3 regions of the Inquilinus sp. NPDC058860 genome follow, and region 3 is predicted to be linked to each of the others. Evidence: riboswitches for the same ligand, from Rfam matches in the RefSeq annotation. Region 3 holds a riboswitch; each other region holds the start of a gene.
The links. A riboswitch is a leader RNA that binds a small molecule or an ion and turns the genes downstream of it on or off. The one in region 3 is predicted to bind cobalamin.

Region 1 (5,925 bases), on a different contig from region 3:
CTGCCCGGCCTGATGGCTGCCGGCTTCGCCGGCGCCGCGGTGATGGGCGGGGTGATGCGGGCCGGCGATCCCACGGCCGCGATCCGCGCGCATCTCGCGGCGCTCGGCGCCGGCCAGGCCTGACCGCCTGTCGGGAGCGCCGCCCGCCATGCTATAGGTCGGGGCCGGATGAGAACCCCGCCTCCATGAAGCTGCGGCCGCTGCGCGTCCTGGAATTCGTCGTGATCACGGTCCCGGGGCTGATCGGGCTGGTCCTCGCCCTGCGCGCCGCCGGCCCGCTGGTCGAGCTCGTCCAGGCCGAGCTGGCCCGGATGCCGGAGGCGCAGGAGGTCGAGGCCACGCTGACCGCCTGGACCCGGGCCGGGACCTCGCCGGAGCAGATCGACGCCGAGCTCGCCAGGGCCTTCGCCGATGACGACATCGACGAGGCCGCGGTCTGGCTGAAGGTGGCCGAGATGACGGACACCCCGTTCAAGCCTGAATGGCGGGCGCGATACGAGGACGAGACCACCACGGCCAGCACCACGGCCCGGGCTGCGCGGCAGGCGGTCGCCGGCGCCGTGACCGGGGAGGGAAGCGGCCTTTCCGGCCTGGCCGGCGCCTTCGCCGCCGACATGACCTTCGTCGGCGACCTGCGCGACATCGGCCGCGAGCTCTGGCATTTCGGCAGCGGCGAGCCGGTGGACGAGCTGGCGCTGGGCCTGTCGGGCATCGGGCTGACCCTGACCGCGGCGACCTGGGGCTCCGGCGGGGCCGCGGCCCTGCCGCGCGGCGCGGTGTCGGTGTTCAAGATCGCCCGGCGGACGGGCAGGCTGTCAGCACGCTTCGCCGAACGCCTCGGCCGGATGGTCGCCGATGTGGTCGATTTCCCGGCCCTGCGCCGGCAGGTGCGGGAGGCCGGATGGCAGGACACGGTGATGCGGCCCGGCGCCGTCTTCGCCGCCGCGATCCGCCGCGACCGCCTGGACGGGCTGGACGAGGCCGTCGGCGCCGCCGGCCGGATCGCCGACCGGGTCGGCCCGGCGCAGTCGGTCGAGCTGCTGCGCTATGTCGACGACGTGCCGGAGTTGCGGCGCGTGGACGAGGTGTCGGCGGTGATGGGCGACCGCACCCTGGCCGTGTTCAAGGTGCTGAAGCGAGGCGCGCTGACCACGGTGAAGGCGACCATCCGCTGGTCGCGGCGGCTGGCCGACCTGACCGCCACCGTCCTGTTCGGTGCGATCGGCTTCGTCTTCGCCCTGGCGTACTGGCTGCGTCTGCTGCTGCTCGGCCTGATCTATGCCCTGTGGTGGGGGTGCCGGGCCTGCCTCGCCGCCCGTTCGCTGCCGTAGGTTGGGTTCGCCGGGGCGAACCCAACATCCCGCCGTTTGCTCGGTCCCTGTTGGGTTCGCGGTCGCGAACCCAACCTACGCGGCTTGCCCGTCCAGCAGGCCGCGCGACAGGATGCCGGCGAAGCTGGTCTCGGCCGGGCCGGTCATCAGCACATGGCCGTCGCTCTCGCGCCACTCGATCAGCAGCGTGCCGCCGTCCAGCTCGACCCAGGCGGTGCGCTCGGCCAGGCCGCGGCGCACGGCGGCCACGGCGGCGGCGCAGGCGCCGCTGCCGCAGGCCTGGGTGACGCCGACGCCGCGCTCCCACACCCGATAGCGCAGCCGGTCGCGGGCCAGCATCTGGACCACGCCGATATTGGCGCGCTCCGGGAACAGCGGGTCGTGCTCCAGCACCGGGCCGACGCCGTCGATCTGCACCTTCTCGGCATCCGGCACGAAGAACACGGCGTGCGGGTTGCCCATCGACACCCCGACCCCGTCCGACAGCGCGCCGGAGGACACCGGCAGATGCAGCGTGTCGGCCTCATGCACCAGCGGGATCTCCTGCCAGCCCAGCCGGGCCGGGCCCATGTCGACGGTGACGCCGCCCTGGGGGGCGCCGCGGCATTCCAGCAGGCCGCCGCGGGTCTCGATCACGGCCCTGTCGGCACCGGTGTCGGCCATCACGAGCGCGGCGACGCAGCGCGTGCCGTTGCCACAGGCGCCCGATTCGGTGCCGTCGGCATTGAGGATGCGCATGAACACGTCGGCGCCCGCGGTCTCGGTCGGCTCGATCACCAGCAGCTGGTCGAAGCCGACGCCGCGGTGCCGGTCGGCGATGCGCCGCGCTTGGTCAGGATGGATCGTGATCGGCCGCTCGCGCGCGTCCAGCACCACGAAGTCGTTGCCCAGCCCGTGCATCTTCCAGAACGGCAGCCCGTCCATCGCCCGCTCCCAAGGTCTCTCTTCTCATATGGCATCAACCGGCCCCTCGGTGCGAGGGCCGAGCCCTGCGTGATCGACAGGGCGAGGGCCGGCCGCTAGCATGGCGGCCGACGGTGCCCCGGGAGACCGGGGTGAAAAGGGAAGCCGGTGCGCCTTCGTTCAGCGAGTGAATGGCGGGCAAGGCCGGCGCTGCCCCCGCAACTGTAGGCGGCGAGCCCGCGCCCGAAGCCACCGGCTGATTCCGGGAAGGGGGCGTGCGGCGGCGACCCGCGAGCCAGGAGACCTGCCGTCGGATTTGTGCGTGTGACGGGGCGGGGTGTCCCCGGGCGGCGCGTCGGGCGGCAGCGAGTCCGGCCGGCTCCCTCCCGCGACCCCCTGCCGAAGGCGGGAGACGCTGTGGTGTCCGATCTGACCGTGCGGCCGATGGTGGCCGCGGATGTGCCGATGCTGCTCGACATGCTGCGCGAGCTGGCGGCGTTCACCGGCGACCCGGCGGCGATGACGGCGCAGCGCGCCGATCTCGACGAGGCGCTGGCCGAGGTGCCGCCGCGCTTCCGCGGCCTGATCGCCGAAGACGGCAGCGGCGTGGTCGGCTACGTCAGCTACATCATCGACTATTCGGTCTGGACCGGGGGCGACTTCATCCGGGTCGACGACGTCTATGTCCGCGAGCGGGCGCGCGGCCGCGGCATCGGCCGGCAGCTGATGCGGGCCCTGGCCGATATCGCCGTATCCCAGGCGATGCGGGTGCGGTGGGAGATGGCGTCCGACAATGCCGATGCCCACCGGCTGTATGCCGGCATCGGCGCGGCGCCGGAGAACAAGACGATCTGGCGCTGGCCGGTCGCCTCCATGGAGGCGTTCCTCGACCGCAGCGAGCCGCCGCCGTCGACCGCCGAGGGCGCCGTCCCCTCCGAGGCCGGCCGCGGCCTGCCGGGCGAGGACGGCTTCATCCTGGTGCTGCGCCGCGACGGCGGGGCGGGGTAGCCGTTCCGCCGCATTGACTCCGCGGCTCCATCCGCCTAGAAGACCGACCGTTGCGGGATCGGCCCGCAGCGAGACCCCATGGGGTGCCGCCAGTCCGCGAGTGTCGCGCACTGGCGCTTTTCTGTTTGGGGTCCCCGGTTTCGGGTTGGGCGAATTCGAAGGGCGATCATGTTCGAAGGTCTGAGCGGCCGTCTCGGCGACATCTTCGACCGGCTTCGCAAGCGCGGCGCGCTGACGGAGGCCGATGTCGGCGCCGCCCTGCGCGAGGTGCGCGTGGCGCTGCTCGAGGCCGATGTCGCCCTGCCGGTGGTCAAGGACTTCGTCGACAAGGCGCGCGAGCGCGCGGTCGGGGCGGAGGTGCTGCGCTCGGTCACCCCCGGCCAGCAGGTCATCAAGATCGTCCATGACTGCCTGATCGAGATGCTGGGCGGCACGCCCGGCGAGGCGCCGGACCTCAACGCCGCGACCCCGATCAACCTGATCGCCGTGCCGCCGGTGCCGGTGCTGATGGTCGGCCTGCAGGGTTCGGGCAAGACCACCACCACCGGCAAGCTCGCCCTGCGCCTGAAGGACCGCGACAACCGCAAGGTCCTGATGGCGTCGCTCGACACGCGGCGCCCGGCCGCGCAGGAGCAGCTGAAGATCCTGGGCGAGCAGATCGGCGTCACCACCCTGCCTATCGTCCCGGGGCAGGAGCCGCTGGCCATCGCCCGCCGCGCCATGGAGCGCGGCCGCCTCGAGGGCTTCGACGTCGTCCTGCTCGACACCGCCGGCCGCCTCGCCATCGACGAGGAGCTGATGGCCGAGGTGGTGGCGATCCGCGACGCCACGAAGCCGACCGAGACCCTGCTGGTGGCCGACGCCATGACCGGCCAGGACGCGGTCAACGTCGCCCGCACCTTCCACGAGCGGGTCGGCGTCACCGGCATCGTCCTGACCCGGGTCGACGGCGACAGCCGCGGCGGCGCCGCCCTGTCGATGCGCGCCGTCACCGGCCAGCCGATCAAGCTGATCGGCGTGGGCGAGAAGATGGACGCGCTGGAGCTGTTCCATCCCGACCGCATCGCCAACCGCATCCTCGGCATGGGCGACGTCGTCAGCCTGGTCGAGCGCGCGGCGCAGACGATCGAGAAGGCGGATGCCGAGAAGCTCGCGGCCAAGATCCAGAAGGGCGAGTTCGACCTCGAGGATCTGGCCTCGCAGCTGCGCCAGATGCGCAAGATGGGCGGCTTGCAGGGGCTGATGGGCATGCTGCCCGGCGTCGGCAAGATCAAGGACCAGATGAAGACCGCCGGCATGGACGACAAGATGATCAAGCGGCAGGAGGCGATCATCTCCTCGATGACGCCGATCGAGCGCCGGAACCCCAAGATCATCCACGCCAAGCGCAAGGTGCGGATCGCCGCCGGCTCCGGCACCTCGGTGCAGGACGTGAACAAGCTGCTGAAGCAGCACCAGCAGATGGCCGACATGATGAAGCGGATGAAGAAGCTGGGGAAGGCCGGGATGATGCGCGGCATGCCCAAGCTGCCGCCCGGCATGCTGCCGCCCGGCTTCAAGATGTGAGGAGGGGATCGTCATGACCATGATGTTCGATCACGTCTCCATCGGCGTCGCCGACCTGGCGCGCAGCCGCGCCTTCTACGACGCTGCTCTGGCGCCGCTCGGCTACGGACGCATCCGGGATTTCGACGACGCCGTGGGCTACGGCGAGCCGTTGCCGGCCCGGAACGGGCATTTCTGGATCGCCAAGCCGGGGGAGGACCGCCCCACCCCGATGCCTGGCCTGCACCTGGCTTTCCGGGCCTCGGACCGCGCGGCGGTCGATGCCGTCCACGCGGCGGCGCTGGCCGCCGGCGGCCGCGACAACGGTGCGCCGGGCCTGCGGCCGCATTACCACCCGAACTACTACGGCGCCTATGTGATCGACCCCGACGGCCACCACGTCGAGATCGTCTGTCACGACGCCGCCTGAGCTTCCCCAACACAGCAAGTTGACCCTGAGGAGAGTACCGCAATGTCCGTCAAGATCCGCCTGACCCGCGGCGGCGCCAAGAAGCGCCCGTTCTACTCGATTGTGATCGCCGACACGCGCAGCCCGCGCGACGGCCGCTTCATCGAGAAGGTCGGCACCTACAACCCGATGCTGGAGAAGGATCATCCGGAGCGCCTGGTGCTGAAGGCCGAGCGCATCAAGCATTGGCTGTCGGTCGGCGCGCAGCCGACGGATCGCGTCGCCAAGTTCCTCGGCCAGGCCGAGCTGGCGCCGATGCCGACCTATCCCGAGACGCCGAAGAAGTCGGCGCCGAAGGCGAAGGCCCAGGAGCGCGCCAAGGCTGCGGCCGAGGCCGCCGCCAAGGCCGCCGAGGCTCCGGCCGAGGCCTGATCCGACCGGGCGCCCTTGCCCCGCACGGGGTGAGGGGCGCCGGCCGGATTCTTCCCCATGGCTCCATCCTCCAAGGTCTGCGTCGGCCAGATCACCGGGGCGCACGGCGTCCGCGGCCTGGTGAAGGTCAAACCCTTCACCGCCGCCCCGGAGGACCTGACCGCCTATGGCCCGGTCTCGGACGAGGCCGGGGCGCGGCGCTTCGCCCTGCAGCTGCTGTCCTGGGCCAAGGACCAGTGGATCGTGAAGGTCGAGGGCGTCGCCGACCGCGACGCGGCCGACGCGCTGCGCGGCCTG
Region 2 (5,925 bases), on a different contig from region 3:
GGCGCCCCGAGGGCGCCCTTTCCGCATGACCGAGCCGGCTGGATCAGCGGCTGTAGAACTCGACCACCAGGTTCGGTTCCATCTGGACCGGGTACGGCACGTCGGCCAGGGCCGGGCTGCGCACCAGCTTGCCCTTGAAGGCGCCGTGATCGACCTCGATGTAGTCCGGCACGTCGCGCTCGGAGGACGAGATCGCGGCCAGGATCACCGGCAGCTCACGCGACTTCTGCTTGATCTCGATCACGTCGCTGTCCTTGACCTGGTAGGACGCGATGTTGAGGCGCTTGCCGTTCACCAGCACATGGCCGTGGTTGACGATCTGGCGGGCGGCGAACACGGTCGGGACGAACTTCATCCGGTACACGACGGTGTCCAGGCGGCGCTCCAAGAGACCGATCAGGTTCTCGCCGGTGTCGCCCTTGCGGCGCACGGCCTCCTCGAACAGGCGGCGGAACTGCTTCTCGCCGATGTTGCCGTAGTAGCCCTTCAGCTTCTGCTTGGACATCAGCTGCGTGCCGAAATCGGTCGGCTTCTTGCGCCGCTGGCCGTGCTGGCCCGGGCCGTATTCGCGGTTGTTCAGCGGGCTCTTCGGACGGCCCCAGAGGTTGACGCCGAGGCGGCGGTCGATCTTGTGCTTCGAATTCAGGCGCTTGCTCACGCGCTCGATCCTCTCTCATGTTGTCCCGGTAGGCCCCGCCAAAGGCAGGGCGGGGCGCCGGCTCATGCGCCGGACCCGCGTTCCCAGGAATGGAAGCGGTGAAGAACGCCATTCTGGGCCGGATGTCAAGCCTGAAGCCGGTTTCAGCCCGGCAGGTAATGGATATGCGGCCGGCCGTGATGCGGCGACCGTTCGACATGGGCCCGCACCCCGAACACCTCGCGGATCCGCGCCTCGGTCAGGATCTCCTCCGGCGCGCCGGCGCAGACCACCCGTCCCTCCCGCAGCAGCGCCACGGCGTCGCAGAACATGGCGGCCAGGTTGAGGTCGTGCAACGCGACGATGCTGGTCGCCGGCAGCCGCCCGACCAGCGCCAGGATCTCGAGCTGGTGCTGCACGTCGAGATGGTTGGTCGGCTCGTCCAGCAAGAGCTCGGTCGGCGTCTGGGCCAGGGCGCGGGCGATCTGCACCCGCTGCCGCTCCCCGCCCGACAAGGTGTGCCAGGGCTGGCCGCGCTTGTCCGCGAGCCCGACCCGGCGCAGCGCCTCCTCCACCGCCGCGTCGTCCTGCCCGGTCCAGGCCGAAAGGGGGCCGCGATGCGGCGTGCGGCCGAGCCGGACGATGTCGAGCACCGTCACCTGGGCCTCGGTCGCCGCCTGCTGCTCGACCAGGGCGACGCGGCGGGCGATGGCCGCGCGCGGCAGGCCGGCGATATCGGCGCCGCCCAAGGTGATCACGCCGCTCTCCACACGCCGCAGGCGGCAGATCAGGCGCAGCAGGGTCGACTTGCCGGCGCCGTTCGGACCCAGCAGGCCCAGCATCCGGCCGGGCGCCGCCTCCAGCGTGACGCCGTCGACGATCATCCGGCCGCCGGCGGCCCAGCGCACGTCCTGCGTCGCGATGGTCATGCCGCCCGCCTCGCCCGATAGAGCAGCAGCGCGAAAGCCGGCGCGCCGAACAGGGCGGTGACCACGCCGATCGGCAGGACCTGCTGCGGGATGATGATGCGCGAGACGATGTCGGCCAGCACCATGAAGACGGCGCCGATCATCGCCGAGGCGGGCAGCAGCCGGGCATGGCCGGGCCCGACCAGGAAGCGCGCCGCGTGGGGGATGACGAGGCCGACGAAGCCGACTGACCCGACGATGCTGACCATGGTCGCCGTCATCGCCGCGGTGGCCGCGAACAGCACCACCCGCACCCGGGTCACGGCGATGCCGAGCGAGGCGGCGGCGTCCGCCCCGAAGGTGAAGGCGTCGAGCGCGCGGGCGTGCAGGAGGCACAGGACGAAGCCGAGCGCGGCGACCGGGACCGCGACCTGGACGTCCGGCCAGCGCACGCCGCCCAGGCTGCCGAGCAGCCAGAACATCACGCCGCGCGCCTGCTCGGCATTGGCCGAGGTGGTGACGATGGTCGAGGTCACGGCGTTGAACAGCTGCGACCCGGCGACGCCCGCCAGGATGACGCGGTCGGTGCCGCCCCCGGTCCCGGCCGCCAGCAGCGACACCAGGACGAAGGCCAGGACGGCGCCGATGAAGGCGCCGCCGGACAGCGAGAGGGCGCCGCCGCCCACCCCCGCGATCATCACCGCGACGGCGCCGGTCGACGCCCCGGCGGAGATGCCGAGGACATAGGGCTCGGCCAGCGGGTTGCGCAGCAGCGCCTGCAGGATCGCGCCGGACAGGGCCAGCGCGGCGCCGCAGCAGGCCGCCACCAGGGCGCGGCTGAGCCGGTAGTCCCAGACCACGCCTTCCTGGATCGGGCTGACCGCGAAGCCGGCGCCGAGCAGCCCGTTGGCCAGCACCCGGACCGTGGTGGCCAGGGGGATCCGCATCTCGCCGATCGACACGGCGAGCGCGATGGCCGCGACCAGCGCCGCCAGGGACAGCGCGGCCAGCAGGGCGCGGACGCCCCAGCCGCCATCGAGGAGCGGCCTCATCCCCCGAGCCCGAAGCTCTTGATGCCGCGGGCCAGCGCCTCGATGCCGTCGACGGCGCGGATCGAGGGCTGCATCGCCTGCACGTCCATCACCACGAAATGCTTGTCCCTGACCGCCTGCAGCCGGCTGGCCACGGGATCGCCGGCGAGGAAGCCGAGCTTCGCCGCGATGTCGTCGGCCGGGTAGCGGCGGCGGCTCATCTGCCCCAGCACGATGATCGCGGGGTCGGCGGCGGCGATGCGCTCCCAGCTCACCAGCGGCCACTCCTCCTCCGTGGTGATGACGTTGCGGGCGCCGAGCTGCCGCAGGATCCAGGCCGGCACGCCGTTCCTGCCGGCGACGAACGCCTCGCCCGCGACCTCCTTGCTGGAGAACCAGAACACCACCGGCACGCCGCCCGCCTGCCGGCCGGCCACCGAGGCGATGGCCGCGGCCTCACGCTGCCGCAGCTCGGCGACCAGCGCCTCGCCCCGGTCGGACATGTCGAAGATCCGGGCCAGGTCGCGGATCTCCCGATAGACGAGGTCCATGGTGAAGAGCTGCCTGCGCACGCCGTCGCCGCCGCCGGAATTGTCCTTCGCGACGCAATCGGCCGGCGAGATGTAGGTCGGGATGCCGAGGCCGGCGAACTGCTCGCGCGTGCCGACCGAGCCCTTCGGCCCGACATGCCATTCGAACTGGGCCGTCACCAGCTCCGGCTCGGTCCCGACCACGGATTCGAAGCTGGGGTCGTTGTCGGCCAGGCGCGGGATCTTCGCGTTCGCCGCCTCATAGGCCGGCAGCACCGGGCCGAACCAGACGGCGGTGCCGACGATGCGGTCGGCCAGGCCGAGCGACAGCAGGATCTCGGTGCTGCTCTGCCCGATCGACACGGCGCGCCTCGGGGCGTGGTCGAAGGTGACGTCGACGCCGCAGTTGCGGATGGTCAGCGGATACTGCGTCGGGTCGGCCCAGGCCGCCGGCGACAGGACCAGAAGCCCGGCCAGGGCCAGGGCACGCGCCAGAACGCACGAAGAAAAGGACCGGAATGCCGCCATGATGCCTCCTGCCCGGGCCACCCCGCCCGGGAAACGGATTGCGCTGCGACGGCAGGTCTCCTGGCTCGCGGATCATGGCTTCGCATCGGCCTTCCCACCCGCGCCGCGGGCAGTGGCATGGCCCTCGAGGGACCACGAGGACGCTCGGCGATCCGCTGACAGTTGCGGGGGCAGCCACGGATTCCGCCCACCCATGCACTTGATGGGGGGCGCCACCGTGTTCCCTTTTGATCCCGGATGGGAACCGTCGCCGCGATGTGTATCAGCACGGCCGAGAGCCGGTCAATCGAGGGGAATCGGACATCCCTTTCTGTCATGCCCGGGCTTGACCTGGGCATCCAGAAATGTCGAGGCCGCTCCGGGTGGCCCCTGGATCCTCGGGTCAAGCCCGAGGATGACAATAGAAATTGAAACCCTCTCCTCTCCTACGCCCGAAAGTCCTCGACCAGACACCCGTAAGCTCGACATGGCACCCGGCGACGGCGCTCAGCTGCTGTCCGGCTTCGGGAGCCCAGGCGGCGGGCGGCCGTCTTCGAGCGTGTCCGGCCGTTCAGGCCAGCCGTCTCCGGCCTCAGTCACGGCAATGCATTCCGGTTCCGCACCGGGCGGACTGCCGGAGGCATCGTCATCGGCCTCAAGGACGTCGTCCCAGCCCTGCGGCAGCCGGCTCGGGTCCAGCCGGCGGCCGAGCCAGCGGCAGACCTCCCGCACGAATTCGTCGGGCGGCAGCGTGTCGATGCGGACGTCCAGGACCTCGTCCTCGGTCAGCCTCTCCCACACGTCGGCCCGCAGGCGTTCGGTCGCCTCGGGATCGACGGTCCCGCCGACCCCGGCGAGGTCCGCCGCCTCGGCGGCCGTGACCGCCTCGACCACCGCCTGCACCGCCTGCTCCCGCCGCCGGCGGCGGCGCTCCAGCGCCCCCGACTCCTTGGCCGCGGCCCGGCGGTGCAGGTGTTTGCCGCGGACCCGCTCGGCCATGGCGATCGACAGGCGTATCGAGCGGGACAGGCGCGACTGCATCAGCGCGAAATCCGGCGCCGCCTCCCGCCCCGCCGGCGTCACCGACTGCTGCTGCAGCGTCATCCGCTTGGACCGGATGTCGATGTCGACCACATCGCGCAGCTTCTCCAGCGCCCATCCCGTCCAGTTCAGGTCGGGATCGGCCGGCCGGGCCTCGGTCGCGTCGCGATCGGTCTGCGCCATGCTCATGGAACGTATCATGAACATGATCGCGAGCTAAGGCAATAGGACGTTGCGCAAACTCATCTCGCCCGTCGGGCGGCGGAATCACTCGTCCTCGGTGAAGAAGTCCTCGTCCAGCCGCTTGAACTCGATCGCCCGGCTGACGCGGACGCCGACATCGTGCTCGATCATCAGGTCTGCGAGGCGCTGGCCGTCGATCAGGATCACCCTCTGCGAGAGGTGCTGGACGAAGTCTTTCGCCTGCTGGCTGAAGCCGGAGGTGGTGACGAAGACGCCCTTGGTCGCGCCGCGCCCGACGAGGCTGCCGACGAAGGCCTGGACGTCGGGCCGGCCGACGGTGATGCCCTCGGCATAGCGCTTGGCCTGGACGTAGATGCGGTCCAGCCCCAGCCGGTCCTCGTTGATCTCACCGTCGATGCCACCGTCGCCGCTGCGGCCCAGCCGGGTGGCGGCGTTGCGATGCGAGCCGCCATAGCCCATCGCGACCAGGAGATCGACGATCACCTGCTCGAAGAAACTACGGCTGTTCTGCAGGATGCGCTGCAGCAACTCGTCGCGCAGCGCCGCCTGCAGGGCGAGATGGGCGGCCTCGATCTGCTCTTCCGGCGTGGTCGTGGCCGTCGGCTCGGAGACCGCCAAAGAGGCTTCGGGGGTCAAGCCAGCTTCAGCGCCCGCCTCTGCACCGCCGCGATAGAAGTCCCGGAAGCTCGGGTACTGCTGCAGGAGCTCTACATCGATCCGCTCCGGATTGCGCGCGAGCAGGGCGCGCCCGGCCTCGCTGGCGACGAAGCGGCCGCGGCGGGGCGAATCGATCAGCCCGGCCTTGCCCATGTAGAACTTCGCCCAGTGGATCCGGTTGCTCAGGATCTTCTGCCGGCCGCTGGGCAAAAGCTGGTCCCGCTCCTCCGCGGCCAAGCCGAATTCGTCGGCGATCCGATCCTCGAGATCGGGCACGCGGGTCTCGCCCAGCGCGGCGTGCCGCAGGACCGGCAGCATCAGGGTCTGGTAGTCGGGGATCGCCATCGTCGCCTCACGCCATTGCCTTGCGCGGCCGGCCGCGCCGCCCCTTGGTCACGGCGCCCTTCGCC
Region 3 (5,925 bases):
CGGCGGCGGCCAGGGCGCACAGCACCTCGACGGTTCCGGCCGGGGTGTCGAGGCCGACGCCGTTGCCGAGCCTTCCGTCGCGGTTCGGATAGTTGGCCAGCACCAGCGCGACCTTGCGCCCGGCCGGCGGCGTGCGGCGCAGCTCGGCCCAGGCGGCGGCGAGGTCGGCGGTGAAGCCGATCCGGTCCGGTACCGGGCGGTAGGACACCACGGTGCATTCGGTCACCTTGTCCCAGCGTGCTTCCGACTTGAAAGACACGGCGCGGGTCAGCACCCGGCCGTCGATCTCGGTCAGGGCGACGTTCATCGCCAGATCCTGGGCCGACAGGCCGCGCGTGCCGTCGCGCCAGGCCGCCTCGCCGCCGCCGGCGAACACCACCTGCAGCACCGGGCAGTCCGCCGCGTCGAACGGCGTCGGCTGGGCTGGCCCGCCGGGGCTGGACACGGCGAAGCTGGTGGCGTTCAGGATCACCGAAGGCGGGTGACGGGCGAAGGCATCGGTTATCAGCTCGGCCGAGACCGCATCCTTGAGGCTGGAGACGAAGACCGGCAGCGGGTTCAGCCCGCGCCGCCGCAGCGCCGCCGCCAGCGCGTCGACCGGCGCCAGGTTCCCGGCCTGCACCAGGGCGCGATAGAATACCAGGCCGATGACGGGGGCACCGTCCTGCCACCGCCCGGCGATCTCCGCAAACGACGGATGGCGCAGGTCCGGCCAGTACAGCCCCGCCCGCAGCAGCGGCCGGGGCTCGGCCCAGGGCAAATCGTGGCCGGCCAGGGTGGCGGCATAGGCCAGGAAGCTGCGGGCGTTCTCGATGCCGCCCTCGACCAGATAGCGCCACAGCCGTCCCCTCGCCTCCGCCGGCAGGGTCGAGAGGCTGTCGAGATCGGCGTCGGGCTTGTCGTCGCCCGGCAGCACGGCCAGCGCGATGCCCTCGCGCCGGCAGGCGGCGTGCACCTGCTCGATGCCGTAGCGCCAGTACCCTGCCCCGCCCAGCAGGCGCACGACCACCAGCTTCGCCCGGCCCACCACGTCGTCGACATAGGTGTCGACCGACAGGTTGTGGCCGAGCTGCAGCAGGTTGGCCAGGCGCAGCCGGGGAAAATCCTCGCCGAGACCGGCCCGCGCCGCCGACAGGCAGGCGAGTTCGGTGTCCGCCGCGGTCAGGACGACGATATCGCCCGGGCTCTGGCCCAGATCGACCGCCTCCGACCCGTCGGCGATGCTGCCCGGCCTGGCGGCGAGGAGATGCATCAAGCCGCCAGCGCGGCGGTGATGGCGGCGCGGTCCAAGCCGCGCTCGCCGATCACCACCAGGGTGGTGCCGCGCGGCTCCTCGGTCCGCCAGGCGCGGTCGTAATAGTGCTGGATACGGCCGCCCACTGCCTGCACCACCAGGCGCATCGGCTTGCCCGCGACCTCGGCGAAGCCCTTCAGCCGCAGGATGTCGTGCGCCTCGATCACCGGCTTCAGCTTGCGCGCCAGGGCGTCCGGGTCGGACACCACGCCGAGGTCGACATGGAAGCTCTCGAAATCGTCGTGGTCGTGCTCCTCCTCCGCATCGTGATGCGAGGGGCGCGCCGCCAGGTCGTCCTCGGCCGCGGCGCCGAGGCCCAGCAGCACCGCGGCGTCGATGGCGCCGTGCCGGGCCTTGACCACCTTCACACCCGGCCGCAGCTGGGACGCGAGGTCGGACGACACCGTCGCCAGTCCGGCCTCGTCCAGCAGATCGGTCTTGTTCAGGATCACCATGTCGGCGCAGGCGAGCTGGTCCTCGAACAGCTCCTCCAGCGGGCTGTCATGGTCCAGCGCCTCGTCAGCTGCGCGCTGGGCCGCCAGGGCCGCCTCGTCCGGAGCGAAGCGGCCTTCGGACATGGCGGCGCCGTCGATCACGGTGATGACGCCGTCGACCGTCACCCGGGTGCGGATCTCCGGCCAGCCGAAGGCCTTGACCAGGGGCTTGGGCAGGGCCAGGCCGCTGGTCTCGATCACGATATGCTCCGGCGGGTCGGCGCGGTTCAGCAGCTTCTCGATGGTCGGGATGAAGTCGTCGGCCACGGTGCAGCAGATGCAGCCATTGGCCAGCTCGACCACATCCTCCTCGCGGCAGGTCGCGTCGCCGCAGCTGCGCAGCAGGTCGCCGTCCACGCCGACATCGCCGAACTCGTTGATGATCAGCGCCAGCCGGCGGCCGTTCGCGGTCTGCAGCAGGTGGCGGATCAGCGTGGTCTTGCCGGCGCCGAGGAAGCCGGTGACGACGGTCGCGGGGATCTTGGCGGGCATGCGGGGTCCTCAGGCGGATTTCAGGGTCAGGGGAAGGCCGGCGGCGACGAAGACGACGGCGGGCACGACGGCGGCCACGGCCTGGTGCAGGCGCCCGGCATGGTCGCGGAAGGCGCGGGCCAGGGCGTTGTCGGGGACGATGCCGAGCCCGACCTCGTTCGACACCAGCACCACCGGGCCGGGCGGGGCCGCGAGCCAGCGCACCAGCCGGTCGGTCTCGGCGGCGATGTCGCGGTCGGCATGCATGAGATTGGACAGCCAAAGGGTCAGGCAGTCGACCAGCACGGCACGGCCCGGGCCCGCCACCTGGCCGAGGGTCGCGACCAGCTCCAGCGGCGCCTCGACCGTGCGCCAGCGCGAGCCGCGCTGCGTCTGGTGGCGGGAGATCCGCTCCACCATCTCGGCATCCCAGGCCTCGGCGGTGGCGAGATAGAGGCAGTCGCCGGGCTGGCTCTCGACCAGCGCCTCGGCATGGCGGCTCTTGCCCGACCGGGCGCCGCCCAGCACCAGCGTCGCCGCCGGCAGCTCAGACATCAGTCGGTCGATGCAACACGCCCTCGCCCCTCGCTCGGCCGGACAGGGCTTGGACGCCGGAGACGGCACCGAAGGCGCCGCGCATCCCGCGCCACCGGTTCACCCCGCCCGGCGGTTCGCACGCATCGCCTCGCCGGCAGGTCTCCTGGCTCGCGGGTCGTCGCCTGCCTCCGCCTTCCCGGCCATCGGCCAGTGGCTGTCGGAGGTGGGCTCGCCGCCTACAGTTGCGGGGGCAGCCGCGGATCAGGCCTGAAAGGACAAGACCATCCCGCGTTCCCTTTTCACCCCTCTGGCGTCCGCCTTCGGGGAACCGGTTGCGCGATGGCGGCACAGTAGGCGGCGTGGGACGGGCGGTCAATCGGCGCCGCGGCTCAGGCCGCGGCCAGGCGCTTGCTGAGGGCTTCCAGGATCAGGCGATGGGCGCGCTCGACGATGTCCTCCATCGACCGGGTCTTGGCGAACATCGCGGTCGCGCGCAGGCGGATCTCGTCCCGCGTCGGGAAGCCCGGGACATGCGCCTTGGCCAGCAGATCCACGGTCTTGTGCTGCGCGGTCGCCAGGGCGTCGCGGATGTCGGCCAGGGTCGGCGCATGGGCGTGGGCCCGCGCCTCGTGCAGCGCCGCCGCGATCCGCTCGACCGGGAAGGTCGCCGCCAGTTCGGCCGCCGCGCGCTCGATGATCTTGGTGCCGAGCCGCTGCTCGTTGCGCAGCACGGCCTCGGGCGGGGTTTTCAGGTTCCAGACCACGCCGCACCAGGACAGGGCCTTGAGGATGTAGAAGGTCGGGTCGACCTCCCACCACCGGAAGCCCTGGCGCACGCTGCTCTGATAGGCGTGGTGGTTGTTGTGCCAGCCCTCGCCCATGGTCATCAGGGCGAGCAGCCAGTTGTTGCGGGAATCGTCGCCGGTGACGTAGCGCTTGCGGCCATGCACATGGGCCAGCGAGTTGATGCAGAAGGTGCCGTGATAGACCAGCACCGTGCTCCAGACGAAGCCGACCACCAGCCCGGGCCAGCCGCCGATCAGGAAGGTGATCGCGGCCAGGATGACGGCCGGCGTCAGCTCGTATTTGTGCAGCAGCATCAGCTCGGGGTAGCGCGTGAAATCGGCGATCTTGCTCAGATCCGTCGTGCGGTGGCGGGTCGAGAAGATCCAGCCGAGATGGGCGTAGACGAAGCCTCGGTGCCGGGGGGAGTGCACGTCATGCTCGGTGTCGGAATGCAGGTGGTGGTGCCGGTGCTTGGCGGCCCACCACAGCGTGCTCTTCTGCGCCGTGCTCTGCGACAGGAAGGCCAGGATGAACTGGAAGACCCGGCCTGTGGAATAGGCGCGATGGGCGAAGTAGCGGTGGTAGCCGGCCCCGATCGCGAAGATGCGCAGGAAATACAGGACCACGCAGATCACGACGGACTGCCAGGTGACGCCGGTCCAGATCGCCGCGAAGCTGGCGAGATGGAGCAGGACGAACGGGCCCGCCTCCGGATACAGGATGTCCTCGTGGTCGTCCGTAGGCGCGGCCGGGCCGGTCTGCGAGGTGGCCATGGGCTCCGTCATCTATGCTCGTCTCTGGTGCATCGACCTCGACGAAAGGGCGCCGGGCGTCCCCTAGATAGGGATCGGCGCGACGCCGTCAAGCGGGCGTAGCGCCGCGCACCGTCCGCAGGCGCTGAGCGTAGACGTTGATCACCAGGGCCGCCAGCAGGATCAGGCCGCGGATCAGGATCTTCAGGAAGCTGTCGATGTCGACATGGTCCAGGCCGTTGTTCAGCACGCCCAGGATCAAGACGCCGATGATGGTGTTGCCGATGCCGCCGCGGCCGCCGAACAGGCTGGTGCCGCCGACCACCACCGCGGCGATGGCATCGAGCAGGAAGGTGTCGAACTCGTTCTGCTGGGCGCTGCCGAAATAGGCCACGCCGAGCATGCCGGCGAGGCCGGAGCAGACCGCCGAGATCACCAGCACCGCGCCGATGATGACCCGGACGTTGACGCCGGAGAACTCCGCCGCCTCGCGGTTGCCGCCGACCATGTAGACGTAGCGGCCGAAGCGCGTATAGGTCAGCACCAGATGCGCGACCAGCAGCGTGATCCCGGCCACGATCACGATCCAGGGGATGCCGCCGATCGACCCCGACCCGAGGGTGACGAGGATCGGCGGCACGGCATAGGCGATCTGGCCGCGCACCAGCATGGCGCAGATGCCGGCGCCGATCTGCATCATCGCCAGCGTCATGATGAAGGACGGGATGCCGATCCGGGTCACCCCGAAGGCGTTGATCAGGCCCAGCGCCACGCAGCTGGCCAGCGCCACCAGGATCGCGGCCCAGCCCGGCAGCGGCACGTTGGCGATGTTCACATAGGATTCCTGCAGCGTGAAGAAGGCGACGACGATGCCGGCGGCATTGGCGATGGCGGCCACCGACAGGTCGATCTCGGCGCACAGGATGACGAAGGTCAGGCCGACGGCGATGATCGCGGTGACCGAGACCTGGTTCAGGATGTTGCTGAAATTGTCGACCGTCAGGAAGGACGGGCTGGCGACGCCGAAGAACACCAGCAGGGCGATCAGCGTGATGAAGGGCGCGATGTTGCGCAGCTGGCTGCCCAGCATCGCGCCGATCCGGGCGCCGGGGCCGGGGGTGGTCTGTGTGGTCTGCGCGCCCATCAGGTTTCCGTTCCTCGTCACGCCGCCTCGAGCAGGCGGTCCTTGCTGACCGTGCCGTCCGCGAATTCACGGGCGATCTCGCCTTTGCGCATCACCAGGATGCGGTCGGCCAGCGCCAGCACCGTCTCCGGCTCGGCCGAGACCACCACGACGCCGATGCCCTGGTCGCGCAGGCCGCGAACGATGCCGACCACATCCTCCTTGGCGCCGACATCCATGCCGCGGGTCGGCTCGCTCAGGATCAGCACCCGCGGCGGGTAGGTCAGCCACTTGGCCAGCGCCACCTTCTGCTGGTTGCCGCCCGACAGCGCGCCGATCTCGGCATCGACATGCGGGGTGCGGATGCGCAGCGCCTCGACATGCTTGCGGGCGATGCCGCGCTCGGATTCAGGCTTCAGCAGCCAGCGCGAGATCCGGTCGAGGATGCTGATCGAGACGTTCTTGTAG

Region 1: linked by a shared signal. The riboswitch ahead of ACFW16_RS13305 (GNAT family N-acetyltransferase) and the one ahead of cobU (bifunctional adenosylcobinamide kinase/adenosylcobinamide-phosphate guanylyltransferase) in region 3 are both predicted to bind cobalamin.
Region 2: linked by a shared signal. The riboswitch ahead of ACFW16_RS20735 (ABC transporter substrate-binding protein) and the one ahead of cobU (bifunctional adenosylcobinamide kinase/adenosylcobinamide-phosphate guanylyltransferase) in region 3 are both predicted to bind cobalamin.

What each region holds. Positions count from the first base shown of each region.
Region 1 covers NZ_JBHYMS010000016.1:7,851-13,775, reverse strand. Annotated here, with positions in the region: gene ACFW16_RS13320 (thiamine phosphate synthase) at 1-123, shown strand, start outside; gene ACFW16_RS13315 (hypothetical protein) at 186-1,331, shown strand; gene dapF (diaminopimelate epimerase) at 1,407-2,255, opposite strand; cobalamin riboswitch at 2,350-2,561, shown strand; gene ACFW16_RS13305 (GNAT family N-acetyltransferase) at 2,655-3,242, shown strand; gene ffh (signal recognition particle protein) at 3,411-4,808, shown strand; gene ACFW16_RS13295 (VOC family protein) at 4,822-5,217, shown strand; gene rpsP (30S ribosomal protein S16) at 5,260-5,628, shown strand; gene rimM (ribosome maturation factor RimM) at 5,686-5,925, shown strand, end outside.
Region 2 covers NZ_JBHYMS010000031.1:6,755-12,679, forward strand. Annotated here, with positions in the region: gene rpsD (30S ribosomal protein S4) at 44-658, opposite strand; gene ACFW16_RS20725 (ABC transporter ATP-binding protein) at 802-1,566, opposite strand; gene ACFW16_RS20730 (FecCD family ABC transporter permease) at 1,563-2,597, opposite strand; gene ACFW16_RS20735 (ABC transporter substrate-binding protein) at 2,594-3,634, opposite strand; cobalamin riboswitch at 3,667-3,898, opposite strand; gene ACFW16_RS20740 (hypothetical protein) at 4,121-4,843, opposite strand; gene ACFW16_RS20745 (restriction endonuclease) at 4,922-5,860, opposite strand; gene ACFW16_RS20750 (hypothetical protein) at 5,868-5,925, opposite strand, start outside.
Region 3 covers NZ_JBHYMS010000038.1:17,167-23,091, reverse strand. Annotated here, with positions in the region: gene cobN (cobaltochelatase subunit CobN) at 1-1,252, opposite strand, end outside; gene cobW (cobalamin biosynthesis protein CobW) at 1,252-2,280, opposite strand; gene cobU (bifunctional adenosylcobinamide kinase/adenosylcobinamide-phosphate guanylyltransferase) at 2,290-2,814, opposite strand; cobalamin riboswitch at 2,932-3,144, opposite strand; gene ACFW16_RS23300 (acyl-CoA desaturase) at 3,186-4,367, opposite strand; gene ACFW16_RS23295 (ABC transporter permease) at 4,444-5,499, opposite strand; gene ACFW16_RS23290 (sugar ABC transporter ATP-binding protein) at 5,496-5,925, opposite strand, start outside.